Regions from separate parts of the Streptomyces sp. NPDC037203 genome, predicted to be linked through region 1. Evidence: riboswitches for the same ligand, from Rfam matches in the RefSeq annotation. Region 1 holds a riboswitch; each other region holds the start of a gene.
What was found. Region 1 has a riboswitch for cyclic di-AMP ahead of ACZ7EC_RS16570 (transglycosylase SLT domain-containing protein). Riboswitches for the same ligand answer to the same signal wherever they lie in the genome.
Positions count from the first base shown of each region.

Region 2: it holds a riboswitch for cyclic di-AMP, as region 1 does, so the genes downstream of both, ACZ7EC_RS31965 (transglycosylase family protein) here and ACZ7EC_RS16570 (transglycosylase SLT domain-containing protein) in region 1, are expected to answer to the same signal.
Region 3: it holds a riboswitch for cyclic di-AMP, as region 1 does, so the genes downstream of both, ACZ7EC_RS21260 (M23 family metallopeptidase) here and ACZ7EC_RS16570 (transglycosylase SLT domain-containing protein) in region 1, are expected to answer to the same signal.

Region 1 is NZ_JBVJUC010000005.1:126,659-136,977, forward strand. Features, by position in the region: gene fahA (fumarylacetoacetase) at 1-218, opposite strand, end outside; gene ACZ7EC_RS16555 (carboxylate--amine ligase) at 467-1,711, shown strand; gene ACZ7EC_RS16560 (FAD-dependent oxidoreductase) at 1,763-2,974, shown strand; gene ACZ7EC_RS16565 (HAD family hydrolase) at 3,232-4,044, shown strand; gene ACZ7EC_RS16570 (transglycosylase SLT domain-containing protein) at 4,079-4,564, opposite strand; cyclic di-AMP (ydaO/yuaA leader) riboswitch at 4,568-4,700, opposite strand; gene ACZ7EC_RS16575 (polyprenyl synthetase family protein) at 5,322-6,332, shown strand; gene ACZ7EC_RS16580 (LolA family protein) at 6,650-7,885, shown strand; gene ACZ7EC_RS16585 (amidase family protein) at 7,916-9,079, opposite strand; gene ACZ7EC_RS16590 (hypothetical protein) at 9,285-10,319, shown strand, end outside.
Region 2 is NZ_JBVJUC010000018.1:77,440-87,758, forward strand. Features, by position in the region: gene ACZ7EC_RS31935 (class I SAM-dependent methyltransferase) at 1-451, opposite strand, end outside; gene ACZ7EC_RS31940 (NAD(P)/FAD-dependent oxidoreductase) at 661-2,034, opposite strand; gene ACZ7EC_RS31945 (Ppx/GppA phosphatase family protein) at 2,479-3,420, opposite strand; gene ACZ7EC_RS31950 (DUF501 domain-containing protein) at 3,417-3,956, opposite strand; gene ACZ7EC_RS31955 (septum formation initiator family protein) at 4,003-4,479, opposite strand; gene eno (phosphopyruvate hydratase) at 4,635-5,915, opposite strand; gene ACZ7EC_RS31965 (transglycosylase family protein) at 6,510-7,226, opposite strand; cyclic di-AMP (ydaO/yuaA leader) riboswitch at 7,231-7,400, opposite strand; gene ACZ7EC_RS31970 (transglycosylase family protein) at 7,577-8,683, opposite strand; gene ACZ7EC_RS31975 (cytochrome P450 family protein) at 8,897-10,180, opposite strand; gene ACZ7EC_RS31980 (nucleoside triphosphate pyrophosphohydrolase) at 10,177-10,319, opposite strand, start outside.
Region 3 is NZ_JBVJUC010000007.1:256,903-267,221, reverse strand. Features, by position in the region: gene ACZ7EC_RS21280 (CobW family GTP-binding protein) at 133-1,263, shown strand; gene ACZ7EC_RS21275 (DNA gyrase/topoisomerase IV subunit A) at 1,260-3,719, opposite strand; gene ACZ7EC_RS21270 (M16 family metallopeptidase) at 4,038-5,432, shown strand; gene ACZ7EC_RS21265 (M16 family metallopeptidase) at 5,450-6,820, shown strand; cyclic di-AMP (ydaO/yuaA leader) riboswitch at 7,065-7,225, shown strand; gene ACZ7EC_RS21260 (M23 family metallopeptidase) at 7,239-7,982, shown strand; gene ACZ7EC_RS21255 (GntR family transcriptional regulator) at 8,181-8,867, shown strand; gene ACZ7EC_RS21250 (HPr family phosphocarrier protein) at 9,083-9,364, opposite strand; gene ACZ7EC_RS21245 (bifunctional acetate--CoA ligase family protein/GNAT family N-acetyltransferase) at 9,510-10,319, shown strand, end outside.

The DNA of each region.
Region 1 (10,319 bases):
GCGGCGCGCCCGGCCGCCAGCAGCGGGTTGAGGGTGGGGCGGGCGAGCAGCGCGTGGTGCGGCGAGCCGAGGGCCGCGGCCGCGGCGCCCGCGTCGAGGACCTGGTCCCCGAGCCGGACACCGACCCTGCGCTCCGGGCTGCCGGAGGGCGAGAACACGCCATAGGGGAGGTTGTGCGGGCCGAAGGGGTCGCCCTCGGGGACGTCGAAGGGGGGCATCGGGGTACTGCCTCGCTCTCATCCAGGCCATGCATGGCGATGCGTTGCACGTGATCGAGCCACACGTTACGGCCGGGACACCGGTCTTGGGCAGTGGCTGGGGGGTTGCCCGCGTAGTGCCTCAAGAGTTCGCAATGTCCGAAAGGACCTTGTCGGAGGCGGTAGTTCCGGCTTAGCGTCCTCCGGGGGAGGGTGGGGCCGTCCCCGGAGGACACGTGGGGGGACCCGTGGCCGAAGACACCGCCGGTGTGCCCGTGCAGGCCGACCGCGGGGTGCCGGGACTGATCGTCAAGTTCGGCGCCTATCCGCTGCACCACGGCGGGGTGGGCGCGATCCGCAGCCTGGGCCGGCTCGGCGTGCCCATGTACGCGATCACCGAGGACCCGTACACCCCGGCGGCCGCCTCCCGCTATCTGCGCCGGGCGTTCGTCTGGCCGACGACCGGCGCGGAGGACCCCGGTCGTCTGGTCGAGGGGCTGCTGCGCATCGGCCGCCGGATCGGCCGGCCCGCCGTGCTGATCCCGACGGACGAGGAGGCGGCCGTCCTGATCGCCGAGCACCGCGACGCGCTGGCCGGATCCTTTCTCTGCCCGCGGGTGGACCCGGCGCTGCCGCGCCGGGTGGCCAGCAAGCAGGGGCTGCACGAACTGTGCGCGGAGCACGGGCACGGGTTCGCCTCCCCGGCGGCGGCCTTCCCGCGGTCGTACGAGGAGGTCGTGGCCTTCGCCGACACCGCGAGCTTCCCGGTGGTGGCGAAGAACCGGGAGGCGTTCCTGCGGCGCAGCCGGCCCGCGGTGGGCGGCACCACACGGATCGCCACCCGCGCGCGCCTGCTCGCGCTGGCCCGCGAGTGGGGGCCGGATCCGGGGGTGATCCTCCAGGAGTACCTGCCGCGCGAGCAGGCCGAGGACTGGATCGTGCACGCCTGCTTCGACCGGGAGGCGAACCCGCTCGCGCTGTTCACCGGGGTGAAGGTGCGCTCCTGGCCGCCGCACGCGGGCATGACCGCGCACGCGTACGTGGTCGACAACCCGGAACTCGCGGACCTGGCGGCGCGATTCGTGAAGCGGATCGGGTTCAGCGGGGTGGCCGACCTGGACGTGCGCTTGGACCGGCGCGACGGGCGGTACAAGCTGCTGGACTTCAATCCGCGGATGGGCGCGCAGTTCCGGCTGTTCGAGAGCGCGGCGGGCGTGGACGTCGTACGGGCACTGCACCTCGATCTGACCGGGCGGCCGGTACCCGAGGGGGAGCAGCGGGCCGGGCGGCGCTACCTGGTGGAGAACATCGACCTGCCGGCCCTGGTCGCCTACCGCCGCGGCGGCTATACGACCCCGCACGCGCCGGCGCGGGCGAGCGGGACGGAGCTGGCGTGGTTCGCGGGGGACGATCCGCTGCCGTTCCTCACGATGCTCGCCCGGTGCGCGCGTCCGGGCGCGCGGCATCTGCGCCAGCTGTGGCGGGCCCGCCGCCGCGGCGGCACCACGGAGTAGGCCACCGAAGTGGCGGTGGCCACGAAGGAACGCGTTCTGGGGAGGGACTTCGTGATCCGACCGGTTGCAGTCATCGGAGCGGGGCCGTTCGGCCTGTCCACCGCCGCCCATCTGCGGGCGCGCGGCCTGCCCGTACGGGTCTTCGGCGACCCCATGGTCAGCTGGCGCGCCCATATGCCCGCGGGCATGCTGCTGAAATCGACCCCCGCCGCCTCCAGCCTGGACTGCCCGCAGCCCGGCCACACCCTCGCCGACTACTGCGACGCGACCGGGATCCGCCGGCTCGCCGGTGACGCGGACGTCATCCCGGTGGAGACCTTCGTCGGGTACGGCGAGTGGTTCCAGCGGCGGCTCGTGCCGGATCTCGAACGGGTGCGAGTGGTCTGCGTCGAGCCGGCCGGGCAGGAGGCGGGCGGGGGGTTCGAACTCAAGCTGGACTCGGGGGAGTCGTTCGCCGCGCGGGCGGTGGTCGTGGCCACCGGGCTGTCCGGTCTCGCCCATCTCCCGGCGGAGCTGCGGGCGGCGTCCGGTGCCGGGCCCGATCCGGAGGGCCCCGTCTCGCACAGCTCCCAGCACCACGACCTCGGGCGCTTCTGCGGCAGGGAGCTGATCGTGGTCGGCGCCGGGCAGTCCGCGCTGGAGACGGCCGTGCTGGCGGCGGAGGCCGGGGCGCGGGTGCGGGTGGTGGCGCGGGGGCGCGGGCGGGTCGCCTTCGGGGCGCCGCCCTGGGAGCAGCCGAGGCTGCGCCCCGAGTCGCCGTTCGGGCGGGCCTGGTCGCTGTGGGCGTTCAGCTACTGCCCGCACCCCTACCGCTTCCTGCCCGAGGCCACCCGGCATCTCCTGGTCCGCCGGGTGCTCGGGCCGCTCGGCGCGTGGTGGCTGCGGGAGCGGTTCGAGGGCGCGGTGCAGGTGGACGACGTCGAACGGGTGCTGGGCGCGGCGGCGGAGGACGGGCGGCCGGTGCTGACGGTGCGCACGCACGGCGGCCGCGTGGACCGCCTGAGCGCCGACCATGTCATCGCGGCGACCGGTTACCGGGTGGACACGGCCGCGATGGACTTCCTCGGCCCCACCCTGCGCAGCCGCCTCGCGACGAGCCGCGGTACCCCGCGCCTCGGCACCGGCTACGTCTCCTCGCTCCCCGGCCTCTACTTCACCGGCCTCCCGGCCGCCTCCTCCTACGGCCCGGTGATGCGCTTCGTGTGCGGCACGGAATTCGCGTCCCCGAGACTGGCGGGACATCTGGCGCGGGAACACGGGTGAGTGCCGACGGCGCCGGATGCCCGGAGCGGGGGGTGGCCGGGGGGTGGCGAGCGGCGACCCCGTACCGGCCGCCACCCCCACCGCCGTACGAGCCCCCGCCCCGGCCGTCCCACGGACGCGCGCCCGGCCACCACCACCCCACCACGCCTGCCCTCGAACCCACTTGAAGTCGGCGAAGGCGCAAGTCCGGGCAATGACACGGGAGTCGGGGGAGGACACGCAGGCCGGTGGAGGGGATCGGTCCGTATTCTCTGATCATGGTTGCCTCCCCCGCGTACGCACTGATCGCCACCGACCTGGACGGGACGCTGCTGCGCGGCGACGACACCGTCTCCGAGCGCTCGCTGGCCGTGCTCGCGCGGGCGGCGCGGGCCGGAGCCCGGCACCTGGTCGTCACCGGCCGCCCGGCCCCCAGGGTGCGCCCCCTGCTGACCGCCCTCGGCGCCACCGGGCTCGCGGTGTGCGGGCAGGGCGCGCAGCTGTACGACGCCGCGTCCGGCCGCATGCTGTGGTCGGTCCGGCTGGACCGGGAGCTCGCCGAGACCGCGCTCGGCAAGATCGAGGCCGAGACGGGCCCGGTGTTCGCCGCCGTCGACCAGGACGGCACCGACGGGCTCACCCTGATCGAACCCGGATACCGGATGCCCCACCCGACCCTGCCCGCGGTCCGGGTGGCCCGGCGCGACGACCTGTGGCGGGCGCCGATCAGCAAGGTGCTGCTGCGCCACGCCACCCTGTCCGACGACGAGTTGGCGGCGGTGGCCCGCTCGGTCGTGGACTCGCTGGCCACGGTCACCATGTCGGGGCCCGGAACCGTGGAGCTCCAGCCGTGCGGGGTGACCAAGGCCACCGGGCTCGCGCTGGCCGCCGAGCGGCTCGGGGTCCCCGCGGAACGCGCCCTGGCCTTCGGCGACATGCCCAACGACATCCCGATGTTCCGCTGGGCGGCGCACGGCGTCGCGATGGCGAACGCCCACCCCGAGCTGAAGGCGGTCGCCGACGAGGTCACGGCGTCGAACGAGGACGACGGCATCGCCGTCGTCCTCGAAAGGCTGTTCCCGGCCGGGTGACCGGGAGCAGCGGTGGTATGGCGCCGCAGACGCCTCAGTAGGCGCCGTTGACGTTGTCGATCGAGCCGTAGCGGGCGGCCGCGTAGTTGCAGGCGGCGGTGATGTTGGCGACCGGGTCGTAGATGTTGAACGACGTTCCGGCCACGTGGTACGCGTTGAAGGTCGGGTCGATCACCTGGAGCAGGCCCTTGGACGGTATGCCCTTGGCGGCGTTGGAGTCCCACAGGTTGATGGCGTTCGGGTTGCCCGAGGACTCGCGTATGACATTGCGGTAGATGCCGTTGTAGGAGCCCGGAATGCCCTTCTGGGCCATGATCGCGAGGGACTCGCGGATCCAGCCGTCGAGGTTGTTCGGGTACCCGGCGGGCGTGGTGGCGGCCGACGTCGTGCCGGTGGTGGCGGACGCGGTGGCGGCGCCCACGAGAGGCATGGCGAGCACGGCCGCGCCGGTGCCGGCGACGGCGATGAGGCGGACGAGGCGGTTGGCACGGGTGCGGCGCGGCTGAACGGCAGCAGACATGGGGACGTTCCTCTCCTACGCCTGCGAGGTGAGCTGTCGGGTTCGGGCGGGGAGGTGCCCGGCCGTGCCTGGTGAGAGGCGTGGCTTGACCCCAAGCCGGTCCCGGTGCGAACACGCGGTGCGGCGCGGTGTGTCCCGCGCTGCGCCACGTGAGTCGTCCGGGTCCGGCGACTTACCTGGGTCCCCCGCTCCTGCCGTACGAATGAGTTCGTCGATGGGTGTACGGGCGGCGGCAGGATTCGGCGTCCGCCCGATGGCTCGGGAAGGTATGCGAGAGCACATGCCGGGAACAAGCGCGGAATTGTTATATCGAGGCATTTGACCTTGATCAGCAGCCTATGGGGTACTTGATCCTTTGCGAATGCCAACGCTCAACTCGCTTGCGGGGCACGGCGTGGAGAGGTGTCGCGGGGCCGTGGGCGGGAACGCGGTCGGGTGACCCAATTCACGAAATGGCAAACTATGGAAAATCGGGCATGGGGGATTCGTCCCTCGGTGGGGTGGAGTCGGTGCTCCATCCCTCTCGGGGATCGCGAAGAAGTTCCCGATTACCGGTTAAATCGATGAATGTCCGTTGTCATCATCCGACCAGGGGTATGCCAGTCATGACCCGATACGTCCCGTCCTGGACGGGTGGGCGCAGGGTGGGCGCTCTCGGTGATCGAAACCGGACCGGATACGCTGACTTGAGTGATGGCAGCGACCTATCGACAAACCGCGTAATCGCCAGCAGACACCAGCAGACAGGAGACCCCTCGTGACCGTCGTCGGGCCGTTCGGGCTGAGCGTGCGGGACCAGGCTCTCGAAGCCGATGTCCAGGCCGGATTGGCGGCTGTCGAGGAGGGCCTGCTAGAGGCCACCAAGAGCGAGGTCCCGTTCATCACGGGGGCCGCGCAGCACCTCGTGCGGGCCGGCGGGAAGCGCTTCAGGCCGCTCCTCGTGATGCTCGCGGCGCAGTTCGGCGACCCCTACGCGCCCGGTGTGGTGCCCTCGGCCGTGGTCGTGGAGCTGACCCATCTGGCCACGCTCTACCACGACGACGTCATGGACGAGGCCGCCGTGCGCCGGGGCGTGGACAGCGCCAACACCCGCTGGGGCAACTCCGTCGCGGTCCTCACCGGCGACTTCCTCTTCGCCCGCGCCTCCCAGATCCTCGCCGACCTCGGCCCCGAGGCGGTCCGGGTCCAGGCCCTCGCGTTCGAACGCCTGGTCACCGGCCAGATCCTGGAGACCGCCGGCCCCACCGACGGCCGCGACCCGGTCGAGCACTACCTCGACGTGCTCGGCGGCAAGACCGGCTCGCTGGTCGCGGTGGCCTGCCGGTTCGGCGCGATGATGTCCGGCGCGGACGAGACGGTCGTGGACGTGCTCACCCAGTACGGCGAGCGGCTCGGCGTGGCCTTCCAGCTCGCCGACGACTACCTGGACATCGCCTCCGACTCCCACGAGTCCGGCAAGACCCCCGGCACCGACCTGCGCGAGGGCATCCCGACCCTGCCCGTGCTGCGGCTGCGCGAGCGGGCCGCCCGGCTCGGCCTGCCCGAGGACCTCGCCCTGTGCGAGCTGCTGGACTCCGACCTCAGCGACGACGCCCGGCACGCCGAGGCGCTGGCCGCGCTGCGCGCCCACCCGGCCCTGGAGCAGGCCCGCCGGGACACCGTGCGGTACGCGGAAGAGGCGCGCGCCGCGCTCGCCCCGCTTCAGGAGTGCGACGCCAAGGCGGCGCTGACGGAGCTGTGCGATGCGGTGGTGCACCGCGCCGGATGACCGCCCGCGCCTGACCGCCCGGTGTCCGCCGCCCGGCCACCCGTCCGGCCACCCGTCCGGCGTCCGCCGGGTGGCCGTACCCCGGATGTCTGCCGCATCCTGCCCTGGGGGATTGCGTTCGAGCCCCTAGGGGTGCCCCCCGCGCGTCATACCGCAGTCGTACGCCGAGTTGGCCCCGTGGGCTGACGATTCCGCGGCGCGGATTTGGTCGTATGGACACCACGGACATCACCACTGATCACCGGTTCGGGTGAGAATGGCGGCTCGGGTGGACCAGCGTGAGGGCAGCCGCCGCCGACGACGGAGGTAAGGCACACATGGCACCGTACGAATCCGACGACGCAGTGAACGCCGCTCGGGACGAGGAGACACGCTCGGGCCGCCGCAGGGCCGCGCGGTACGCCGTCCCGGTCGCGGTGGTCGGTGTGGCCGCGGCCACCATCGGACTGGTCCCGGCACTCGCCGACTCCGGCGACCCGGACCTGCCCAGGATCACCGCGCAGCAGCTCATCGACAAGATCGCCAAGTCGGACGTGCAGCAGCTGTCCGGCACCGTGAAGGTCAGCACCGACCTGGGTCTGCCCGACCTCGGCGGCCTGGAGAGCGGCCTCGCCTCCGGCCTGGCCCAGGGCTCCGGCTCCCGTTCCGACTCCGCCGCGGACCCGAGCGCCCGGCTGACCGAACTGCTCTCCGGCACCCACACCGTGCGCGTCGCCGCCGACGGCCCGGACCGGCAGAAGCTCTCGCTCGTGGAGCAGGGCGCCGAGTACAGCGTCATCCACGACGGCAAGGACGTCTGGGGCTACGACAGCAAGAGCGACCAGGTCACCCACGGCACCGCACCCGCCGCCGGCAAGGACCGGTCCCAGCCCCCGGCCACGCCCAAGGACTTCGCCGACCAGGCGCTGAAGGCGGTGGACGACACCACCTCGGTGACCGTCGACGGCACCGCGCGGGTCGCCGGGCGCGACGCCTACAAGCTCCAGATCAAGCCCCGCCAGTCCGGCACCACGGTCGGCGCGATCAACATCGCCGTGGACGCGAAGACCGGCATGCCGCTGAAGTTCACCCTGACCCCCAGGAGCGGTGGCGCCGCCGTGCTCGACGCGGGCTTCACCCGGGTCTCCTTCGCCCGGCCCGCCGCCGCCACGTTCGCCTTCACGCCGCCGAAGGGCGCGAAGGTCACCGAGCGGACGGAGGGCGCGGGCAAGGGCGCCGGGACGACCGGCCCCGGCAAGGGCCTGGAGGGCATGGACGGCGCCAAGGGCCTCGAAGGGAAGCGGGGCGAGTCCGGCGGCAAGGTGATCGGCAAGGGCTGGACCTCCATCGCCACCTTCGACACCGGTGCACGGGGCGGCCTGCCCACCGGTGCCAAGGGCGGCGACCTCGGCGGCTTCCTCGGCTCGCTGGGCGACAAGGTCTCCGGGACGTTCGGCAAGGGCACGGTCTTCTCCACCCGCCTGGTCAACGTCCTGATGACCGACGACGGCAAGGTCTACGCCGGCGCGGTCACCAAGGACGCGCTGGTGAAGGCGGCGGACACGGCGAAGTAACCGCGCCTACGCCGCCGCGGACGCAGGACGTCAACCCGTAGCCGAACCGGCCACCGCCAGCAGCAGTTCCTCCCGTCCCGGCGCCGCCACGAGCTGGAGCCCCACCGGGCAGCCGTCGCGGCCGAGTCCCGCCGGGAGGCTGAGCGCCGGGTGTCCGCTGAGGTTGAAGGCCCAGGTGAGGGCCGTGGAGTAGCGGTCTCCCGGACCGCCGTGGCCATGGGCGGGACAGGGCGTGGTGGGGGTCAGCAGGAGGTCGGCGCGGCGGAAGAGGTCGGCGAGGCGGCGGTCGTTGACGGCGCGGACGCGTGCGGCCGCACGGCGATCGCCGTCTCCGCGCAGGGCGAGCCAGGCCGGGGCCGGGTCGTCGAGGCGGAGGGGCGAGCCGGGCAGGAGGCGTACTGCCCCTGCCCTGGCGAGCCCGAGGGCCGCGGCGTGGGCGAGCCTGACCGGTTCGGGGTCGGGGTCGGCGAAGCCGAGGTCGGGCGACCAGAGGGCGGTGGGAGTACGGCGCTCACCGGCACCGGTATCGATGCCGGAGCTCCCGGCCTGTCCGGTCATCACCCGCCAGTACGCCTCGGTGTCCGCGGCGCACCGGGTCAGCACACCGGGCGCCGCGAGGCCGCTGCGGTCGGTGGAGGGCAGCCGCCCGTTGGTCGCCTTCAGCCCGATCACCCCGCACCACGCGGCCGGTATCCGCACCGACCCCGCCCCGTCGGTGCCGGTGGCCAGCGGCACCAGCCCGGCGGCCACGGCGACGGCGGAACCCGCCGAGGAACCGCCGGGCGTACGGTCGTACCGCCAGGGGTTGACCGTACGGCCGTGGCGCCCAAGTCCCCATGTCCGCCAGGGGGTTTCCGGCCCCGGCACGGCGGTGGCCCCCACCGGGACGCAGCCGGCGGCGATCAGCGGCCCCGCCCCGCGCAGCCCGTGCCGTCCCTTCACCCCGATCGGCACCCCGGCCAGCGGCGGCCGTTCCCCCGCCGCGATCCGGTCGTCCACCGCCCGCGCGCCGCGCAGCGCCTCCTCCTGCCACACCTCCGCGAAGGCGCAGAGCACCGGGTCGGCGCGCTCGATCCGCGCCAGCGCGGCGGTGACCGCCCCGACGGCCGTCGAGGCGCCGGCGCACACCGCGGCGGCGATCTCGCGAGCGCTGGTCGCGGTGCCGTTCGTGGAGCCGTCCGTGGAGCCGTTCATGGTGCCGTCCCTCCCTCCGGGTAGCGTCGTTGAACAGCACCTCCGCGGTGGCCGTGGCGGTTCCCGGCCGGGCGGGGCGGACCGGGCGGTCCGTTGGGACGAGGCTGTGACCTCGTGGTGACGCGGAGGCGGGCATGGAACGGACACACTGGTTCGCAGGACGCGTGCGGCCGGTGTGCGGCGCGGGGGAGTGAGGGAAGGACCGATGGCTCGACTGAGCTTCGAGAAGAAGCGGGTGCCGGGGCCCGTGGCGCATCCGGCGGCGGTGCCCGTCCGGGTGTACGGCGCGGGCGGCGCGTCCGTGGGCGGAGCGGCGGTCGTGCCGGCACCGGGCGAGGAGATCCAGCAGGCCGTCCTGAACCACCTCCAGCGCCTCGCCATCAGCCTCGGCACCCCCGTCCGGGCCACCGTCCAGGACGACCGCGCCGGCTGCGTCGTCCCGCTGGAGGTGTCGGCGGACGGCTCCAGCCGGGTCACGGGCAAGGCCGTACGGGTGGCTCAGCCGGAGGCCCCGGAATTCCTCCGCACCCCACGGGGCGAGTTCGGCCCGGCACCGGTCATGGGGGCGGGGGCGGAGGCGCCGGGCGCGGGTACGGGGACGCCGGTCGCGGAGGCCCCCGCGTCTCTGGCGCACGCCCCTGCGCCCCCGCCTGCTGACGAAGCTCCCACGTCCCCCCCGGGCGACGCGCCCGCGCCCGTCGTCAACGTTCCCGCGTCCCCGGCGTACGCCCCTGCGCCCCCCTCGGACGCGACCCCGCCGCTCACTCCCGCGCCGGCCCCCGAGGCTGACGTGACCGCGGGTTGGCCCGCCGAGTCCGTCGCGGCGACCACTGCCACCCCCACCCCGCCCCGCGGCTTCGACGCGGTGGCCGAAGAGGTGCTCGGGGAGGGGCCGGTGACCGAGACGGCGGAGGGGGCCGAACTGCTCACCGAGCCGATGAAGCGGATCAACGAGGCCGTGCGGGCGGGCAGGATCGAGGACGCGGCGGGGCTCGTCGAGCGCACCGTCGACGAGGCGACCGCCGTTCTCGGCGCCGACCACGCCGAGGTGCTGCACCTGCGCGAACTGGCCGCCTACATCGCCTACCTCGCGGGCGAACCGGTCCGCGCCTGCCGGCTCTCCCTGGACCTCGCCCGACTGCGCCGCACCGCGCGGGACGCCGACGCGGCCTACGGCAATGTGCAGAGCGCCTCGACCGCCTGGCGTGCGGTAAGGGACCCGGAGGAGGGCCTGCGGCTG
Region 2 (10,319 bases), on a different contig from region 1:
CGTCGTAGTGGTGGCTGATGGCCCGTCTGTCGCTGTGCCGGGTGTGCAGATGCCGGGGCCTGCGCACCTCCTCCGCGGGGGGCGCGGGCGGGATGGGCGGCCCGGCGAGCTTCAGCAGCTCGCGGCCCGCGGCCCGTACGGCGGGGTCGCGCAGCGCCTGGAACAGCGTACGGCCGTCCTCGCCGCGCTCCCAGATCAGTCCCGCCATGGCGTCCAGCGCCGTGTACAGGTCCCCTTCGATGGCCAGGTCTCCGGCGACCCAGGCGCGGGCGAGGCCCAACTCCCCCGGTTTGAAGAGGATGCGGCGCAGCGCTCGCCGGTTGCGCACGACGAGGGTGGGGGCGCCCGGAGGCCCGGCCTGCGATCCGTCCCAGGCTCGCAGCCGTACCGGGAGCGGGACCCCCAGTACCTGCTCGGCAAGACTGCTCAGCCGCGACGCGGCGTCGGCCATGACGCACACCTCCAAGACGAGATCCCGGATGCCGGATACCACGTAAACACCGTGGAGCCTTCCACACAGTCCCGCGAAGGAGTTACGACTGGGCAAAATGGTTGCAGTAGCCACCTGGCTGGACCCGCGCCCAAGGCCGCCGGAAACGCCGAAGGACCTCCCGCACCACGGATGGCGGGAGGTCCTTCGGATGGTCAGGCGACCGGCGGTCAGGAAGCCTTGGCCTCGGTCTTCGCGGCGGCGACGGGCGCCGGCTTGGCAGCCTCGTAGAACTCCTCGCGGGGGTTCTCCATGGCGCCCAGCGACACGACCTCGCGCTTGAGGAACATGCCCAGCGTCCAGTCGGCGAAGATGCGGATCTTGCGGTTCCAGGTCGGCATCGCCAGACCGTGGTAGCCGCGGTGCATGTACCAGGCGAGGCGGCCCTTGAGCTTGATCTTGGTCTTGCCCAGGACGATCATCGCCACGCCCTTGTGCAGGCCGAGACCGGCGACCGCGCCCTTGTTGGCGTGCTCGTACTCCTTCTGCGGGAAGCCCCGCATGCCGGAGACCACGTTGTCGCCGAGGACCTTGGCCTGGCGCAGCGCGTGCTGGGCGTTCGGCGGGCACCAGGCGTTCTCGTTGCCAGCCTTGCGGCCGACCAGGTCCGGGACCTGGGCGTTGTCGCCCGCGGCCCAGATGTAGTCGGTGCCCTTGACCTGGAGCGTGGGCTCGCAGTCGACGTGGCCGCGCGGGCCGAGCGGCAGGCCGAAGCGGGACAGGGCCGGGTTCGGCTTGACGCCGGCGGTCCACACGATCGTGTTGGCGTCGACCTCGAGGCCGTTCTTGAGGACCACGTGGCCGTCGACGCAGGAGTCCATGGAGGTGGAGAGGTAGATCTCCACGCCCCGGCTCTCCAGGTGCTCCTTGCCGTACTGGCCGAGCTTGGGGCCGACCTCGGGAAGGATCTTGTCCGCGGCGTCCACGAGGACGAACCGCATGTCCTCGCGGGAGACGTTCTTGTAGTACTTCGCCGCGTCGCGGGCCATGTCCTCGACCTCGCCGATGGTCTCCGCACCCGCGAAGCCGCCGCCGATGAAGACGAAGGTGAGCGCCTTGCGGCGGATCTCCTCGTCGGTCGTGGAGTCGGCCTTGTCCAGCTGCTCCAGGACGTGGTTGCGCAGGCCGATGGACTCCTCGATGCCCTTCATGCCGATGCCCTGTTCGGCGAGGCCGGGGATCGGGAAGGTGCGGGAGACCGCGCCCATGGCGATGACCAGGTAGTCGAACGGCAGCTCGTACGCCTCGCCCACGAGGGGGGCGATGGTGGCGACCTTGCGGTCCTGGTCGATGGTGGTGACCCGACCGGTGAGGATCTCCGCCTTCGGCAGCACGCGTCGCAGCGGGACGACGACGTGGCGAGGGGAGATGCTGCCGGCGGCGGCTTCGGGGAGGAAGGGCTGGTAGGTCATGTACGACCGGGGGTCGACGACCGTGACGGTCGCCTCGCCGTAGCGCATCTTCTTGAGAATGCGCCGAGCTGCGTACAGGCCTACGTACCCACCGCCTACTACGAGGATCCTGGGACGCTCCGTGGTGCTCATGGCATCGAGTATCCACCCGCTCAAGGGGGGTGGCTCGTGCGCCCCTTCACAAGCTTCTGGAGGGGCTGTGCTAAACTCCGCGGCCCGCGTGACGCAGATCATGTCGCGGAGGGGGAACCGCGAGGCGGTTCGTACCGTTGTCAAGGCCGTGTGAGCTGCTGCTCCGAGTCCGCGAGGTGATCGTAGGGACTCCGGGACGGTCCGCGGAACCCCTCCTTCCGGCCATCTTTGCGCGCCTCACCTGAACATGTTCAAACGGGTTTTGACCCCCCGGAAGGGCCAAGTGGCCCTCTCCGGGCGGCGGTCAGGACCCATTTCCTTGTGAAGAACTTCACGAAGGTTTCCACCGGGGTGCGAACGAGGGGCCCCGAAGGGCCCCTCGAAGGCGCTCAAACGTTATCCGACCTGCTCAGGCGGATGCTACCGACTGGTAACAAATGCGGTCTACGCCACCGACCAAGCGATGCCGTCGAGGATGTCGTGTTCGCTGACCGCGACCTCCTCGGCGCCCGTGCGCTCCATGATCGCGAGGAGGATCAGGGAGCCGGCGCCGATGACGTCGACCCGCCCCGGATGCATGGAGGGGATGGCGGCGCGTTCGGCGTGGGTGGAGTGCAGCAGGCGCTCGGTGATCTCGCGGACGCGGGCGTACGGGATCCGGGAGTGGTGGATGCGCGCGGAGTCGTAGTCCGGCAGATCCTGGGCGATGGCAGAGACCGTGGTGACCGAGCCGGCGAGGCCGACCAGGGTGCGCGCCTCGCGCAGCGGCACTGTCCGCTCGGCGAGGTCCAGCGCGGCCTCGACGTCGGCGCGGATCGCGGCGATCTGCTCCCCGGTGGGCGGGTCGGAGACCTCGCCGCCGTGCACCAGGTGCCGCTCGGTCATCCGCACACAGCCGATGTCCACGGAGCGCGCGGCCCGCACCCGGTCGTCGCCGACGACGAACTCGGTGGAGCCGCCGCCGATGTCCACCACCAGATAGGGCCTGGCGAGATCCGTGCGGCCCGCCAGCTCCCTGGTCGCACCGGTGAAGGAGAACTCGGCCTCCTGGTCGCCGCTGATGACCTCCGGCTCCACACCGAGGATGTCCAGCACGCCGCGCACGAAGTCGTCGCGGTTCTCGGCGTCGCGGGACGCGGAGGTGGCGACGAAGCGGAGCCGCTCGGCGCCGTGCTCCTTGATGATCCGGGCGTACTCCCGGCACGCGGCGAAGGTGCGCTCCAGCGCCTCCGGGGCGAGCCTGCCGGTGCGGTCGACGCCCTGGCCGAGCCGCACGATGGTCATCCGGCGGTCCAGGTCGGTCAGTTCACCGGTCGCCGGATCCGCGTCCGCGACCAGCAGCCGGATGGAGTTCGTACCGCAGTCGATCGCCGCGACCCTGGTCACCGCGCCTCCTCCTTCGGGTCCTGCGCGAGCGTCACGCACGCGCCCTTGCGCCACCACTCCGGCAGCATCGCGATCGCCTCGTCGCCGAGCGGGTTGACGCCGGGGCCCGCGGCCAGCGAGTGGCCGACCAGGACGTGCAGGCACTTCACCCGGTCCGGCATGCCGCCCGCGCTCGGGAAGCCCGCCAGCACCTCGATCTCGTCCCGGCGCCGGATGTAGTCCTCGTGCGCGGCCCGGTAGGCGGCGGCCAGCTCCGGGTCGGTCTTCAGGCGCTCGGTCATCTCCTTCATGACGCCGTTCGCCTCCAGCGTGCCGATGGCCGAGGCGGCCTTGGGGCACGTCAGGTAGTACAGCGTCGGGAAGGGGGTGCCGTCGGGCAGGCGCGGCGCCGTCTCCACGACGTCCGGCTGGCCGCACGGGCAGCGGTGCGCGATGGCGCGCAGACCCCGCGGGGGGCGGCCGAGCTGCTGCTTGAAGGCCTCGACGTCCGCGTCGGTGGGCTCGGTGCGCGGGGTGGGCGGCGGAGGGGTTTCCATGACTGCTTTCAGAGTGGCTTTCTGTGGGTCGCCGGCGGGAGGCCGGTCACTGGGCGGAGGCGTCGGACTTGTCGACCCCGTCCCAGATGTTGGTGTACCAGGGCCGGTGGGCGGCCCGGAGATCGGTACGGGACTGCCGGGCCGCGCCCGGATCGACCACCACGTACCCGGTCTCGCCGGGCATCACATAGTGCAGACGTTTGCGGATCTGCTGCTCGGCATAGGCGTCGTCCTGCCAGCGCGCCTTGAGGTCGCGCAGCTGTTCGACGCGTTCGCGGGCCTCGGCCTGCTGCCGCTGGAGGTCGGAGATCTGGGCGCGCTGGGAGACGTACTGCCGCATCGGGTAGGCGAGCGCGACCACCAGCGAGCACAGCACCAGCGCGAGCAGCGCGGCCCGGCCGGTCAGCCGGGAGCGGCGCGCCTGCCGTTTGGTCTGCGAGCGGTAGACGCGGGCCGCGGTCTGCTCGCCGAGCAGCCGCAGCCTGGTCGCGGTGGAGAAACGGTCCCGGTCCCTTGCGGCCATGTCGGCTCTCCGCCTCCCCTTTCACGCCGTTGTCCGGCGGTCGCACACGTGCGTACGTCCCCGGACACGGTACGGGACCGGGTACGGGGACGTACGTACGACTGGCCAAGAGGTGGCCCGAGGGGCGGCCCGGCGGGCGGCCCCGGAGGGTTCGCTCAGCCCTTGAAGCGCGGGAAGGCGCTGCGGCCGGCGTACACCGCGGCGTCGTCGAGGATCTCCTCGATGCGCAGCAGCTGGTTGTACTTGGCGACGCGCTCGGAGCGGGCCGGGGCGCCGGTCTTGATCTGGCCGCAGTTGGTGGCGACGGCCAGGTCGGCGATGGTGACGTCCTCGGTCTCGCCGGAGCGGTGGGACATCATGCACTTGAAGCCGTTGCGCTGGGCCAGCTCGACGGCGTCCAGGGTCTCGGTCAGCGAGCCGATCTGGTTGACCTTGACGAGCAGGGCGTTGGCGGTGCCCTCCTCGATGCCGCGGGCCAGGCGCTCGGGGTTGGTGACGAACAGGTCGTCGCCGACGAGCTGGACCTTGTCGCCGAGCTTGTCGGTGATGATCTTCCAGCCGGCCCAGTCGTCCTCGAACAGCGGGTCCTCGATGGAGACCAGCGGGTAGGCCGCCACCAGCTCCTCGTAGTACTCCGTCATCTCGGCGGCGGAGCGCTCCTTGCCCTCGAAGAGGTACTTGCCGTCCTTGTAGAACTCGGAGGCGGCGACGTCGAGGGCGAGGGCGATCTGCTCGCCGGGCGCGTACCCGGCTTCCTTGATGGCCTCGAGGATCAGGTCCAGGGCCTCGCGGTTGGAGCCGAGGTTCGGGGCGAAGCCGCCCTCGTCACCGAGACCGGTGGCCAGGCCCTGGCGCTTCAGGACCTTCTTGAGGGTGTGGTAGACCTCGGCACCCCAGCGCAGCGCCTCGGAGAAGGACTCGGCGCCGATCGGCGCGATCATGAACTCCTGGATGTCCACGTTGGAGTCGGCGTGCGAGCCGCCGTTCAGGATGTTCATCATCGGCACCGGCAGCAGGTGCGCGTTGGGGCCGCCCAGGTAGCGGAAGAGGGGCAGGTCGGACGCCTCGGAGGCGGCGTGCGCGACGGCCAGGGAGACGCCGAGGATGGCGTTGGCGCCGAGCGAGCCCTTGTTGTCGGTGGCGTCCAGGTCGAACATGGCCTGGTCGATCAGGCGCTGCTCGGTGGCGTCGTAGCCGACCAGCTCCGGGCCGATCTGCTCGATGACGGCGAGGACGGCCTTCTCGACACCCTTGCCCAGGTAGCGGTTGGGGTCACCGTCGCGCAGCTCGATGGCCTCGAAGGCGCCGGTGGAGGCGCCGGACGGAACGGCGGCACGACCGGTGCTGCCGTCGTCGAGGCCGACCTCGACCTCGACCGTGGGGTTGCCTCGGGAGTCCAGGATTTCCCGGGCTACGACGACGTCGATGGACGGCACGAGCATCTCCTTCTTGGATGTGACGCTGGAAGTGCGGGAGGCGGCCGTGCGGCTGCGCCCTTGCGACTAGAGCCTAACCGTCCCGGCGTCGCGGACCACCGACCGACTGCCTGGTGAGCGACGGGGACATGCAGACGGTACCTATTGTTCACTACCGGAACAAAACAGGACCCGGACAGGGTCCGACGGGAGACCGGGAGACCGGGAGAACGCAAGACCCCACCCCGGCGCGAACGGGGGAATCGCGCCGGGGTGGGGGGCTTTGGGGGGACGGGGCCGGGGCCTGGGGGCCACCGGGGGGGGTGGGCCCTGGGGCTCGGAGGCCGCCGGGGGGGTGGGGGCCCGCTGGGGGATGGGGGCCCACCGGGGGGTGGGTGCCCCTGGCCGTTGGGGCGGGTCACCAGGGGCGGGGTTCCTCCGGGCCGCCGGGGGGCGGGCCCTCGGGGGCGCGGCGGCGGGGGTACGACACCGGGGTACGACGTCGGGGGCCGCCCCCTGCGATGGGCCCGTCGCGCTGCGAGGGGCCCGTCGGGCCGGGTGAGCGGAGCCGGGCGAGCCCCGTGCGGGGCTCGCGGCGGCCGTGGCCGGGCCGGGTTACTTCAAGTGGAGCTGCTGACCCGGAAAGATCAGGTCGGCGTTGTCGATGATGTCCTTGTTCAGATCGAACAGCTTCTTCCAGCCGCCGGCCACGTGGTGCGCGGCCGCGATGGAGCTGAGGGTGTCGCCCTTGACCACCTTGTACTCGCCGTCGCCCTTCTTGACCTTCTTGCCGGTCGGGGTGGTGACGGTCTTGCCCGCGGACGAGCCGGTGGAGGTGCTCGTGGACTTGGACGGGGCCGGGGTGGTGCGCTCGGTGGAGCGGGTGGCGGCCTGCTGGTCCGTGGAGCGGGTGGCGGTGCCGGACGACGACGTGGTCGTCGGGGCGGAGCCGTTGTACGGAGTGCCGGTCAGACCCGTGCCGCAGACCGGCCAGGCGCCCTTGCCCTGCGCGGCCAGGACCTTCTCGGCGACGGAGATCTGCTGCGACTTGCTGGCCTTGTCGGCGGTCGGCGCGTAGGCGGTACCGCCGTACGCGGCCCAGGTGGAGGCGGAGAACTGGAGACCGCCGAAGTAACCGTTGCCGGTGTTGATGGCCCAGTTGCCGCCGGACTCGCACTGGGCGACCGTGTCCCACTGGGAGGCGGTGGCGGCGGAGGCGCCGCCGGCCGCCATCAGCGGAGCGGCCACGGCGGCACCGGTGACACCGGCGAGCGTGACGGCGCGGACGGCCTTGGACGGACGGCGGTGCTTGCCCTTGCCGGAAAACAGCATGGAACGATCCCCTCACCGACGCCTGCGAGGTGAGCTGTCGGGTTCGGGCCGGTTGAGTTGCCCGGCCACCCCTCCTCCCGGAGGTGTGGCTTCACCCCAAGCCGGTCCGGCATCAACTGCCGGGCCCGGCGCCTACCTTGGGTCCCCCGCTCCTGCCTGCGGCGCTTGACGCGACGACTGTTCCCGGAAGCCGCTGGCAGGATTCGGCGTTGCGGCCGCCGGGGCTCGTGGTGACGAGCGGCCTTGACCGTAGCCAGGTGATCCGCGGAATTTCAAAGACGATCAGGGCTTCTGAGACTCATCCCACACTTTCGCCAAACCGGACATTTAGCGATCAAGTGGGGCGTCAACTAGCCCTGGTCCGCGCCCGTTTCGTCACCGACTTTCAGGGTCTGACCGGCGGTGATGTGATTCGGGTCGGCGCCCACGACCTTCTTGTTCGCGGCGTAGAGCGCGTGCCATCCGCCGTCCACGTCAAGGGAGTCGGCGATGGCACTCAGCGAGTCGCCCTGGCGGACGGTGTAGCTGTCCGGCTCGTGGGTCGCGTGCCGGCCGGAGGCAGAGTCGTTCTGTCCGTTTGCCGCGCTTTCGTCCGCGCTGCCGCCGCGGTGGCGCCCGCCGCCGAGGGCTCCGGTGTCGACCAGATTCCAAGTGCCCGCGGCCTGCTCGGGGTTGGCCGGGGTGCCGGTGGAGGGCGTGGGCGTTCCGGAGCCGTGGGCCGGCGCGGACGGCGGGGTGGAGGCGGAGGGGGCCGAGGAGGTCGAACCGGAGGGGCCGGACGGGTCCGGGGCGGGGGTGCCGGTGCCGGTGCCGGTGCGCTTGCCCGGCTGCGGGCTCGTGTGCTTGCCGGTCTGCTTGCCGGAGCCGGAGCCCGAGGCGTGGCTCGGTGAAGAGGAGGGGCTGGACGAGTCGGTGGACGCCTTGCCGGAACCGGTGCCGGTTCCGGTGCCGTCCTGGTCGCCGCTCGGCGTACCGGCCGGGGAAGAGGGGTCGGGCAGGCCGGAGGGGTCGGTCGTGCCGCCGGTCTGGCCGCTGCCGCTGTCACCGTCGCCGACGCCCGGATCGACGTTCACCGAACCGGAGTTCGAGGTCAGCCCGGACAGCAGGGCGCAGGTGGCCCAGGGCGCGGTGCCCTTGTCCTTGAGGATCTTCTCGGCCACGGCGATCTGCTGCGAGCGGCTGGCCTGGTCGGCCGAGGAGGCGTACTGCGTCCCGCCGTACGCGACCCAGTCGTCCTGGGATATCTGGAGGCCGCCGTAGTACCCGTTGCCGGGGTCGGCGCTCCAGGCGCCGCCGCTCTCGCAGTTGGCGACCTTGTCCCAGGTGGTGCCGTCGGCCGCGTGGGCGCCGGTGGCGCCGAGCAGCGGGATGGCGATGGCGGAGCCGGTCACGCCGGCCGCGACGAGGAGGGCCGGGGCCTGACGGGGGCGGCGGTGACGACCGTTCCCGGAGATCATGCGGGAGCCTTTCGAGCGACGGCGGGGACCGGCGCGGCGGATGATGCGGGCCCGCCGCGCTGAGGGGTGAAGGTATCGGCACACGATCACTTGTCACAAGTTCATGCCGCAGAGATCACGCGAAGATCACAGAGGTGAACGTCGGCCCCTCCGCTGCGTCACCTTCCGGCTCACCCGTCGGGCACGGCGGCGCCTCGGCTGAGCGGGCCCGGACTACCGGGTGGGCGGGGTGAACTCCACCGGCAGGGTGCGCAGTCCCCGCATGATGAGCCCGCCGCGCCAGCGCAGCTCGGCCGGGTCGGCGGCGAGCCGCAGGTCGGGCAGCCGGGTCAGCAGCGTGGCCAGCGCCTTCTGCCCTTCCAGGCGGGCGAGCGGGGCGCCCAGGCAGTAGTGGATGCCGTGGCCGTACCCGAGGTGCTGGTTGTCGCGGCGGCCGAGGTCGAGCGTGTCCGGGTCCTCGAACCGCTCCGGGTCCCGGTCGGCGGCGGCCAGGACGACGAGCACCGGGTCGCCGGGCGCGATCCGCTGTCCACCGATGGTGAGCGGCTCGGTGGCGAACCGCCAGGTGGCCAGCTCCACCGGGCCGTCGTAGCGCAGCAGTTCCTCCACCCCGGTGGCCAGCAGCTCGTCGTCGCCGCGGGCCAGGGCCGCCTGGAGGCGGTGGCGCTGCTCGGGGTGGGTGAGCAGGGCGTAGGTGCCGTTGCCGATGAGGTTGACGGTGGTCTCGAAGCCGGCGAACAGGAGGATGAAGGCCATCGCCGCGGCCTCGTTCTCGGTGAGGTGCTCGCCGTGGTCGGAGGCGCGGATGAGACCGGAGATCAGGTCTTCGCCGGGGGCGGGCTCGGCGGGCAGTGCCTCGCGCTTCTTGTGGATCAGCTCGGCGAGGTAGCCGCGCATCTTCTTCACCGACCGGGCGACGCCGCCGCGGGGGCCTCCCCCGTGCCGGATCATCATGCCGGCCCAGTCCCGGAAGTCGTCCTGGTCCTCGCGCGGGACGCCGAGCAGGTCGCAGATGGCGTAGATGGGGAGCGGGAAGGCGAACTCGTGGATGAGGTCGGCACAACCGCGCTCGGCGAACCGGTCGATGAGCTGGTCGGTCAGCTCCTGCACCCGGTCCGCGAACTCGGCGACCCGGCGGGGGGTGAACGCCTTGCTGACCAGTCGGCGCAGCCGGGTGTGGTCCGGCGGGTCGATGTTCAGCAGATGCGTCATCAGCTCGGCCTTGCGCTCGCCCGGAATGCCGGTCTTGCCCTTGGCGTGCTCGGGCTCGTCGTGATGCGCCGGGTTCTTGCTCAGCCGCTGGTCGGCCAGTGCCTGCCGGGCGTCCGCGTACCGGGTGACCAGCCACGCCTCCACCCCGCTGGGCAACCGCGTCCGCCGCACGGGCGCGTGCTCGCGCAGCCATGCGTACGCCGGGTAGGGGTCGGCCGCGAACTCCCAGGTGAACAGCTCGGGAGCGGCGGGCGCGGGGTCGTCGGGGCGAAGCTGGTCGGTCACTCCTCGACCGTATCCGGCAGCCCCTCCGCCCTGCGTATCGCGTCCCGGTACGTCCGGGCCGCGGCGCGCAGGGCGGTTTCCGGGTCCGTGCCGGCGGCTTCGGCGCGGGCGGCGAGAGCGAGCAGGGCGTAGCCGACGT
Region 3 (10,319 bases), on a different contig from region 1:
CCGGCTCCCGAAACTCTTCAGGGGGCCGCCTTTGCCGGCCTGCGGCCTTGCGGCCCCCGCTATCGGCGCCCTTCCGCCCCCACGGCCCTTTTATCCTGGTCGACAGCCCGTTCGCAGGAGAAAGGTCGCCCCTTGGGGAACAGCTTGGTGCACAGCACGGACGGCAACCGTCGTCCCCAGCCGCAGATCCCGGTCGTCGTCCTCGCCGGATTCCTCGGGTCGGGGAAGACCACGCTCCTCAACCACCTGCTGCACCGCAGCGCGGGCAGCAGGATCGGCGCGATCGTCAATGACTTCGGCGCCATAGAGATCGACGCGCTGGCCGTCGCGGGTGCCCTCGGGGACTCCACCGTCTCCCTGGGCAACGGCTGCCTGTGCTGCGCCGTGGACGCCGGCGAACTCGACGTCTACCTGGCCAAGCTCGCCGCCCCCGAGACCGGTGTCGACGTGATCGTCATCGAGGCCAGCGGACTCGCCGAACCGCAGGAGCTGGTGCGGATGGTGCTGGCCAGCGAGCACCCCGACATCGTCTACGGCGGGCTCGTCGAGGTCGTGGACGCCGCCGAGTTCGACGACACACGCGCGCGGCACCCCGAGATCGACCGGCATCTCGCCCTCGCCGACCTGGTGGTCGTCAACAAGGTGGACCGGGCCGCGGACCCCGAACGGGTGCTCGCCCTGGCGGGGTCGCTGACCGACCGGGCCGCCGTCGTCCCGGCGACCTACGGGCGCGTCGACCCCGAGTTCCTCTTCGACTGCCGGCCGAGCGAGGAACGCATCGGCCAGCTGTCCTTCGACGACCTGCACAACCACGACGACGCCCACGACACGGACGGCCTCGGCGCGAGCGGCCACGCCGGACACCTGCACACCGGCTACGACAGCCTGTCGTTCACCTCCGACGTCCCCCTGGACCCGCGCCGCCTGATGCGGTTCCTGGACAGCCGACCCGAGGGCCTGTACCGGATCAAGGGCCACGTCGATCTCGGCCCCGGCGACCCCCGCAACCGGTACACCATGCACGCCGTCGGCCGGTTCCTGCGCTTCTACCCCGAACCCTGGGCACCCGCCGAGCCCCGCCGCACCCAACTGGTGCTGATCGGGTCCGGCATCGACACCGAGGCGCTCGGCAAGGAACTCAAGGGCTGCGAGAGCGACACCCCGCACGCCGACGAGCACGGCATGTGGGGCGTCCTGCGCTATGTGCAGGGCACCGAGGACGAACCCGGCCCGGAGCCCTGCGGCGACTACGACCTCGCCTAGAACACCGGCCCCGCGACCACCGACACCGTCTTCGGCAGCGAGGTGCCCGAGCCGTCCCGGCGCGGGTCCGGGTCCGGCAGCTCGGCCGGCGTGCCGTTCTTCTGCGCGGCACGCGCCGGCACCGGGCCCGCCCAGGCCAGCGCCAGACAGTCCTCGCCCTTCAGGAACCGCTGGCAGCGCACGCCGCCGGTGGCCCGGCCCTTGCGGGGGTACTGGTCGAACGGGGTCAGCTTGGCCGTCGTCTGCACCGAGTCGTCCAGGGTGCCGCGCGAGCCGGCCACCGTGAAGACCGCCGCGTCGACGGCCGGGTCGACGGCCGTGAAGCAGATGACCTTCGCGCCCTCGGCGAGCTTGATGCCCGCCATGCCGCCCGCCGGACGGCCCTGCGGACGGACGATCGAGGACTGGAACCGCAGCAGTTGCGCGTCGTCCGTGATGAAGACCAGGTCCTCCTCGCCGGTGCGCAGCTCCACCGCGCCGACGATCCGGTCGCCCTCCTTGAGCGTGATGACCTCCAACTCGCCCTTGTTGGACGGGTAGTCGGGCACCACGCGCTTGACCACACCCTGCTCGGTACCGAGCGCCAGACCGGGGGAGGACTCGTCCAGCGTGGTCAGGCAGACCACCGTCTCGTCGTCCTCCAGAGAGACGAACTCCGCGAGCGGCGCACCCCCGGAGAGGTTCGGCGCGCCCGTCGCCTCGGGCAGCTGCGGCAGGTCGACCACGTTGATCCGCAGCAGCCGGCCCGCCGAGGTCACCGCGCCGATCTCACCGCGCGCCGTCGCCGGCACCGCCGAGACGATCACGTCGTGCTTGACCCGCTTGCCGCCCGCCTGGTCGGGGAACGGCTCGGCGGTCGCCGTACGCGCCAGCAGGCCCGTGGAGGACAGCAGCACCCGGCACGGGTCGTCGGCCACCTGGAGCGGCACGGTGGCCGCCGGGGCGCCGCCGGACTCCAGCAGGACGGTGCGCCGGTCGGTGCCGAACTTCTTGGCCACGGCGGCCAGTTCGGCCGAGACCAGCTTGCGCAGCTCCTGGTCGGAGTCCAGGATCCGGGTCAGCTCCGCGATCTCGGCGGTGAGCTTGTCCTTCTCCGCCTCCAGCTCGATGCGGTCGTACTTGGTGAGCCGGCGCAGCGGCGTGTCGAGGATGTACTGCGTCTGCACCTCGCTCAGCGAGAAGCGCCCCATCAGGCGCTCCTTGGCCTGCGCCGAGTTGTCGCTGGAGCGGATCAGCCGGATGACCTCGTCGATGTCGACCAGGGCGGTCAGCAGGCCCTCGACCAGGTGCAGCCGGTCGCTTTTCTTGCTGCGGCGGAACTCGCTGCGGCGGCGCACCACGGTGAAGCGGTGGTCCAGGTAGACCTCGAGCAGCTCCTTCAGACCGAGGGTGAGCGGCTGGCCGTCCACCAGGGCCACGTTGTTGATGCCGAAGGACTCCTCCATCGGCGTCAGCTTGTAGAGCTGCTCCAGGATGGCCTCGGGCACGAAGCCGTTCTTGATCTCGATGACCAGGCGCAGCCCGTGCTCGCGGTCGGTGAGATCCTTGACGTCGGCGATGCCCTGGACCTTCTTGGCGTTGACCAGGTCCTTGATCTTCGCGATGACCTTCTCCGGGCCGACCGCGAACGGCAGTTCGGTGACCACCAGACCCTTGCGGCGGGCGGTCACCGGCTCGACCGAGACCGTCGCGCGCATCTTGAAGGTGCCGCGGCCGGTCGCGTACGCGTCCCGGATGCCGTCCAGGCCGACGATCCGGCCGCCGGTGGGCAGGTCGGGGCCGGGGACGTGCTTCATCAGCGCGTCCAGGTCCGCGTTCGGGTTCCTGATCAGATGGCGGGCGGCGGCCACGACCTCGCGCAGGTTGTGCGGCGGCATGTTGGTCGCCATGCCGACCGCGATCCCCGAGGAGCCGTTGACCAGCAGGTTCGGGAAGGCGGCGGGCAGGGCCACCGGCTCCTGCTCCTGGCCGTCGTAGTTCGGTGCGAAGTCGACCGTGTCCTCGTCGATCGACTCGGTCATCAGGCTCGTGGCCTCGGCCATCCGGCACTCGGTGTACCGCATGGCGGCCGGCGGGTCGTCATTGCCCAGCGAGCCGAAGTTGCCGTGGCCGTCGACCAGCGGCAGCCGCATGGAGAAGGGCTGCGCCATGCGCACCAGGGCGTCGTAGATCGACGCGTCGCCGTGCGGGTGCAGCTTGCCCATGACCTCGCCGACGACGCGCGCGCACTTCACATAGCCGCGTTCGGGGCGCAGTCCCATCTCGTTCATCTGGTAGACGATCCGGCGGTGCACCGGCTTGAGGCCGTCACGGGCGTCCGGCAGGGCGCGCGAGTAGATGACCGAGTAGGCGTACTCGAGGTAGGAGCCACGCATCTCGTCCACGACGTCGATGTCGAGGATCTTCTCCTCGTACGAATCGTCGGGCGGCGGGGTCTTCGTGCTGCGGCGGGCCATCGCTGCCGGCTCCTCCTGATCTGGTCGCTCGCCTTCGGGGCGCGCACCCTTCGGCTCGCTCGTGCTGAAGCGTCTGACAAATCTGTCGCGGACCATTGTGGACCGGGCCACTGACAACCCGGACCGGCGCCCCGGTCCGCGGGGCTCGTCCGGTGCCCCGGACGATCACCGGATCCGGGTGCGAGGCAGGCTACGCGATCCGCTGTCGGCGTACGTGCCGCGGGAACTTCACCGGGGCCCCGCACGCTTTGCATACAGTGGCAGGAACGGCAGGAAAACCGCGGTTTCACGACCGCCTCCGCTCGCGAAGGGACGTACATGCCCATGGGTCACACGACCACAGCCGAGGCAGGCTCCGGGGGCCTGACAGCGACCGAGCACCGCCTGGCCAACGGTCTGCGCGTGGTGCTCTCCGAGGACCACCTGACCCCCGTTGCGGCGGTCTGCCTCTGGTACGACGTCGGCTCCCGCCACGAGGTCAAGGGGCGCACCGGCCTGGCCCACCTTTTCGAGCACCTGATGTTCCAGGGTTCCGGGCAGGTCAAGGGCAACGGCCACTTCGAGCTGGTGCAGGGCGCCGGCGGCTCGCTCAACGGCACCACCAGCTTCGAGCGCACCAACTACTTCGAGACCATGCCGGCCCACCAGCTGGAGCTCGCGCTCTGGCTGGAGGCCGACCGCATGGGCTCGCTGCTGACCGCCCTGGACGACGAGTCCATGGAGAACCAGCGCGACGTCGTCAAGAACGAGCGCCGCCAGCGCTACGACAACGTCCCCTACGGCACTGCCTTCGAGAAGCTGACCGCCCTGTCGTACCCCGAGGGCCACCCGTACCACCACACGCCGATCGGCTCCATGGCGGACCTGGACGCGGCCACCCTGGAGGACGCCCGCCAGTTCTTCCGCACCTACTACGCGCCGAACAACGCGGTGCTCTCCGTGGTCGGCGACATCGACCCCGAGCAGACACTCGCCTGGATCGAGAAGTACTTCGGCTCCATCCCGGCCCACGACGGCAAGCCCGCGCCCCGTGACGGCTCCCTGCCGGACGTCATCGGCGAGGAGCTGCGCGAGGTTGTCGTGGAGGAGGTCCCGGCGCGCGCCCTGATGGCCGCCTACCGGCTGCCGCAGGACGGCACACGCGCGTGCGACGCGGCCGACCTCGCCCTGACCGTCCTCGGCGGCGGCGAGTCCTCCCGGCTGTACAACCGGCTGGTGCGGCGCGACCGTACGGCCGTCGCGGCCGGCTTCGGGCTGCTGCGCCTGGCCGGCGCGCCCTCCATGGGCTGGCTCGACGTGAAGACCTCCGGCGACGTCGAGGTGCCGGTCATCGAGCGGGCCATCGACGAGGAGCTGGCCCGGTTCGCCGAGGAGGGCCCCACCGCGGAGGAGATGGAGCGCGCCCAGGCCCAGTTGGAGCGCGAATGGCTGGACCGGCTCGGCACCGTCGCCGGCCGCGCCGACGAACTGTGCCGCTACGCCGTCCTGTTCGGCGATCCGCAGCTCGCCCTGAACGCCGTGCAGCGCATCCTGGAGGTCACCCCCGAGGAGGTCAGGGAGGTCGCCAAGGCCCGGCTGCGCCCCGACAACCGCGCGGTCCTGGTCTACGAGCCGAAGTCCCCGCAGGCCGTCGAGGACGCCGATCTGCCCGAGGACCCGGAGTCGGAGGCCACCGTAGAGGCCGGAAACGAGAACGAGGAGACGGCCAAGTGACCGAGCAGCTCGCCACCATGGACTTCCACCCGCAGCCGCAGGCCGGCGAGGCGAAGCCGTGGGCCTTCCCGGCCCCCGAGCGCGGCGCGCTCGACAACGGCCTGACCGTGCTGCGCTGCCACCGGCCCGGCCAGCAGGTCGTCGCCGTCGAGGTGCTCCTGGACGCCCCCCTGGAGGCCGAGCCGGCCGGCCTGGACGGCGTCGCCACCATCATGGCGCGGGCCTTCTCGGAGGGCACCGACAAGCACTCCGCCGAGGAGTTCGCCGCCGAGCTGGAGCGCGCGGGCGCCACCCTGGACGCGCACGCCGACCACCCCGGCGTCCGGATCAGCCTGGAGGTCCCGGCCTCGCGCCTGGCCAAGGGCCTCGGTCTGGTCGCCGACGCGCTGCGCGCCCCCGCCTTCGCCGAGAGCGAGATCGAGCGGCTGGTCCGCAACCGCCTGGACGAGATCCCGCACGAGCTGGCCAGCCCCGCCCGCCGGGCCGCCAAGGAGCTCTCCAAGGAGCTGTTCCCGGCCACCGCGCGCATGTCCCGGCCGCGCCAGGGCACCGAGGAGACGGTCGAGAAGATCGACGCGGCCGCCGTACGCGCCTTCTACGACCGCCATGTGCGCCCCGCCACCGCCACCGCGGTCGTGGTCGGCGACCTCACCGGCATCGACCTGGACGCCCTGCTCGGCGAGACCCTGGGCGCCTGGACCGGCACGCCGGGCACGCCTCGCCCGGTGCCCGCCGTGACGGCCGACGACACCGGGCGTGTCGTCATCGTGGACCGGCCCGGTGCCGTCCAGACGCAGCTGCTCATCGGCAGGGTCGGCCCGGACCGGCACGACCGGGTGTGGCCCGCCCAGGTGCTCGGCACCTACTGCCTCGGCGGCACCCTCACCTCCCGCCTGGACCGCGTGCTGCGCGAGGAGAAGGGCTACACCTACGGGGTGCGCGCGTTCGGACAGGTGCTCCGCTCCGGACCCGACGGCAACGGCGCCTCCATGCTGGCCATCAGCGGCTCCGTGGACACCCCCAACACCGGCCCGGCGCTGGACGACCTGTGGAAGGTGCTGCGCACCCTCGCGGCGGAGGGCCTGACCGACGCCGAGCGGGACGTCGCCGTGCAGAACCTCGTCGGGGTCGCGCCGCTGAAGTACGAGACCGCGGCGGCCGTCGCGGGCACGCTCGCCGACCAGGTCGAGCAGCACCTTCCCGACGACTTCCAGGCGACGCTCTACCGGCAGTTGGCCGCGACGGGCACCGTGGAGGCCACCGCGGCGGTCGTCAACGCCTTCCCGGTGGACCGCCTGGTGACGGTTCTGGTGGGTGACGCGTCCCAGATCAAGGCGCCGGTCGAGGCGCTGGGCATCGGCGCGGTCACCGTGGTGGCGGCCGAGTAACCACCCGCACGGGCAGCCCCCTTAGGGGCGAGACCCCGACAGCGGACGGGGCCCTGACGGCCAACGGGTCGTCAGGGCCCCGCTTTGTTCCACTCTCTCCCCAGGATGTCCGAATTGGGGCGGAGGTTGCCCGTCTGCCCTGTGGGATGCGCTACAAAAGCCGCCTTCTGTTTGGGGATTGCCGGCCGGTCCGCTTAGCGTCATCCCGGTTGTCCGTCGGGCAGTGCGCCGCAGCCGCGGCACCGGACAGCCATCGCCGAGTCCCCGAGGCGCGAGCCAGGGGAGCCGGGGACCCACTTGTCCCTGGGGTGAATCGGGCCCGTCCGCGCGCGAGCGCGGCGCCCGTAGGAGACCTTCCTGCTCCGAACCCGTCAGCTAACCCGGTAGGCGAGAGGGAAGGAAAGGAACAGCCACGCACATGGCGTTCGCATGCGCCACCGGGAAGCACCGCAAGCCCGGCCGGGTCAAGCGCACCACCGCCCAGGCGGCCGGTATCGCGGCCCTGACCACCACCGGTGTCATCGGCACCCTCGCCGCGTCCCCGGCGCTGGCCGCCGAGACCCCCGTCGAGCAGACCGGCCTGACCCCGGTGCTCGCCGCGAGCGACGACCTCGCCGAGCACATCGACGCCCAGGCCGTCGCCCAGCAGCGGATCGCCGAGCACGAGGCGGCCGAGAGGGCCGCCGCCGTGCGCGCGAAGGAGGCCCGCGAAGCCAGGGCCCGCGCCGCCCGCGAGGCCGAGCGCAAGCGGCTGAACGCCTTCGTCGCCCCGATCGCGCACTCCTACGTGTCCACCGGCTACAAGGCCAGCAGCTCGCTGTGGTCCTCCGGCTCCCACACCGGTATCGACTTCCACGCGATGACCGGCACCCCCGTGCACGCGGTCGGCGCCGGCACCGTCGTCTCCACCGGCTGGGGCGGGGCGTACGGCAACCAGATCGTGCTCCGCATGGCCGATGGCATGTACACCCAGTACGGCCACCTGTCGTCCATCGAGGTCACGGTGGGCCAGCAGGTCACCGCGGGCCAGCAGATCGCCCTGTCCGGCGCGACCGGCAACGTCACCGGCCCGCATCTGCACTTCGAGGCGCGCACCAGCCCCGACTACGGCTCCGACGTCGACCCCATCGCGTACCTGCGCGGTCACGGCGTGAACGTCTGACCGACCGCACGGCACCGAAAGCCCCGGCCCACCCGGCCGGGGCTTTCGCCTTTCCCGGATGTTCCCGTCCGGCCCTGTCCAAAAAATATCCATGGATCGAGGCCCGCCGTCGGAAATTCCGGCCCGGTGGAATAGAGTCACGGAAAACACGCGTTCGTCGTCGGCGTCGTGTCGCGGGTATTAAGGCGGAGGTCGGTCATGCGTATTCCGGCGCAATCGGTGTGCACGGCGATCCGGGACGACATCGTCGCCGGCGCCCTCGAACGGGGGAGCCGGCTCACCGAGGAGGTGCTCGCCCGCCGCTACGGCGTCTCGCGCGTCCCCGTACGCGAGGCCCTGCGCACCCTGGAGGCGGAGGGCTTCGTGGTGACGCGCCGGCACGCGGGCGCCTGCGTGGCCGAGCCGACCGAGCAGGAGGCCGCCGACCTGCTGGAGATGCGGCTGCTCCTGGAGCCGCTCGGCGCCGCGCGGGCCGCCCGGCGCCGTACCGAGGCCCATCTGAAGGTGCTGCGCGGCCTGGTCAGGCTGGGCCAGGAGCGCGCCAGGAGGGGCGGCAGCGAGGATCTGCGCGCCCTGGACGGCTGGTTCCACGAGACGCTGGCCCAGTCCTGCGGCAGCCCCTCGCTGACCTCGGCGCTCGTCCAACTGCGCCACAAGATCGCCTGGATGTACACGGTGGACGCGCCGTCGGACGCGGTCGGCACCTGGGCCGAGCACGGCGCCATCGTGGACGCGGTGGCGCGCGGCGACAGTGAGCGCGCCCGCACGGTGACCGCGCTGCACACCGAGCGGGCGACGGCGGCGCACCGGCTGCGGCTGTCCGGGGCCGCGGCGCGTGTGCGGGCTTCGCAACATGCCGTAAACATGTCCGGTGCGCGGAATTAACACGGGTGCCGTATACAAAGTGGTGGGAATATCCGGCGGGCGCGTATTTCCGGGTGCCCTGAATTCCCTGGAGGCTGCCCACCCGGAATTCTCGGCATGGCCGATACGGCGGCGCCCGGAAAACACGGAAGCCGCGCCACCCGCTGGGGGATGACGCGGCTTCACGAATCCGGCCCGGACTTTCTCGGACCCGAACCCGGCCCGTCCCGGACGGCTCAGACCGTCTCGGGCAGCTCCTCCAGGCCCTCGGCGACCAGCTTGGCCAGCCGGTCCAGGGCGGCGTCCGCGCCCTCGGCGTCGGAGGCGAGTACGATCTCCTCGCCGCCCTGGGCGCCCAGGCCCAGAACGCCCAGCATGGAGGCCGCGTTGACCGGGGTGCCGCCGGCCTTGCGGATCGTCACCGGGATGCCTGCGGCCGTGGCGGCCCGGACGAAGATGGAGGCGGGGCGGGCGTGAAGACCCTCGGCCCAGCCGACGTTGACGCGGCGCTCAGCCATGTGTTGCTGCCCTTCACTGTTCAGGGTTGTCTAGACCAGTGTTCCATATCCTGAAGCGTGCCAGAAGAGGGGCTGCGCATCCCCTCCGCGGTGCTCCACAGACTGCCCCGCGCCGTTGTCGGACGCGAGCCGTACGCTGGGCCCCATGCGAACCTCGGCGGAACCGCAGGGCCGGTACGAGTACCCGGCGCACTGGGAGGCGGACGTGGTGCTGCGGGACGGAGGCACCGCCCGCATCCGTCCCATCACCGTCGACGACGCCGACCGCCTGGTCCACTTCTACGAGCAGGTCTCCGACGAGTCCAAGTACTACCGCTTCTTCGCCCCTTACCCCCGGCTGTCCGCCAAGGACGTCCACCGCTTCACGCACCACGACTTCGTGGACCGGGTGGGCCTCGCGGCCACCGTGGGCGGCGAGTTCATCGCGACGGTGCGCTACGACCGCATCGGGGCCGGCGGCGCGCCCGCGTCCGGTCCCGCCGACGAGGCCGAGGTCGCCTTCCTGGTGCAGGACGCCCACCAGGGCCGGGGGGTCGCCTCCGCCCTCCTCGAACACATCGCGGCCGTCGCCCGCGAACGGGGCATCCGCCGCTTCGCCGCCGAGGTGCTGCCCGCCAACACCAAGATGATCAAGGTGTTCACGGACGCCGGGTACACCCAGAAGCGCAGCTTCGAGGACGGCGTCGTACGCCTGGAGCTGGACCTCGAACCCACCGACCGCGCCCTCGCCGTGCAGTACGCGCGCGAGCAGCGTGCCGAGGCGCGCTCGGTGCAGCGGCTGCTCGCGCCCGGCTCCGTCGCGGTCGTCGGCGTCGGCCGCGCGTCCGGCGGGGTCGGCCGCGGCGTCCTGGCCAACATCCGCGACGCCGGGTACGCGGGCCGGCTGTACGCCGTGAACAAGGCCTTCCCCGAGGACCTCGCCGAGGTCGACGGGGTGGCCGCCTACCGCTGTGTG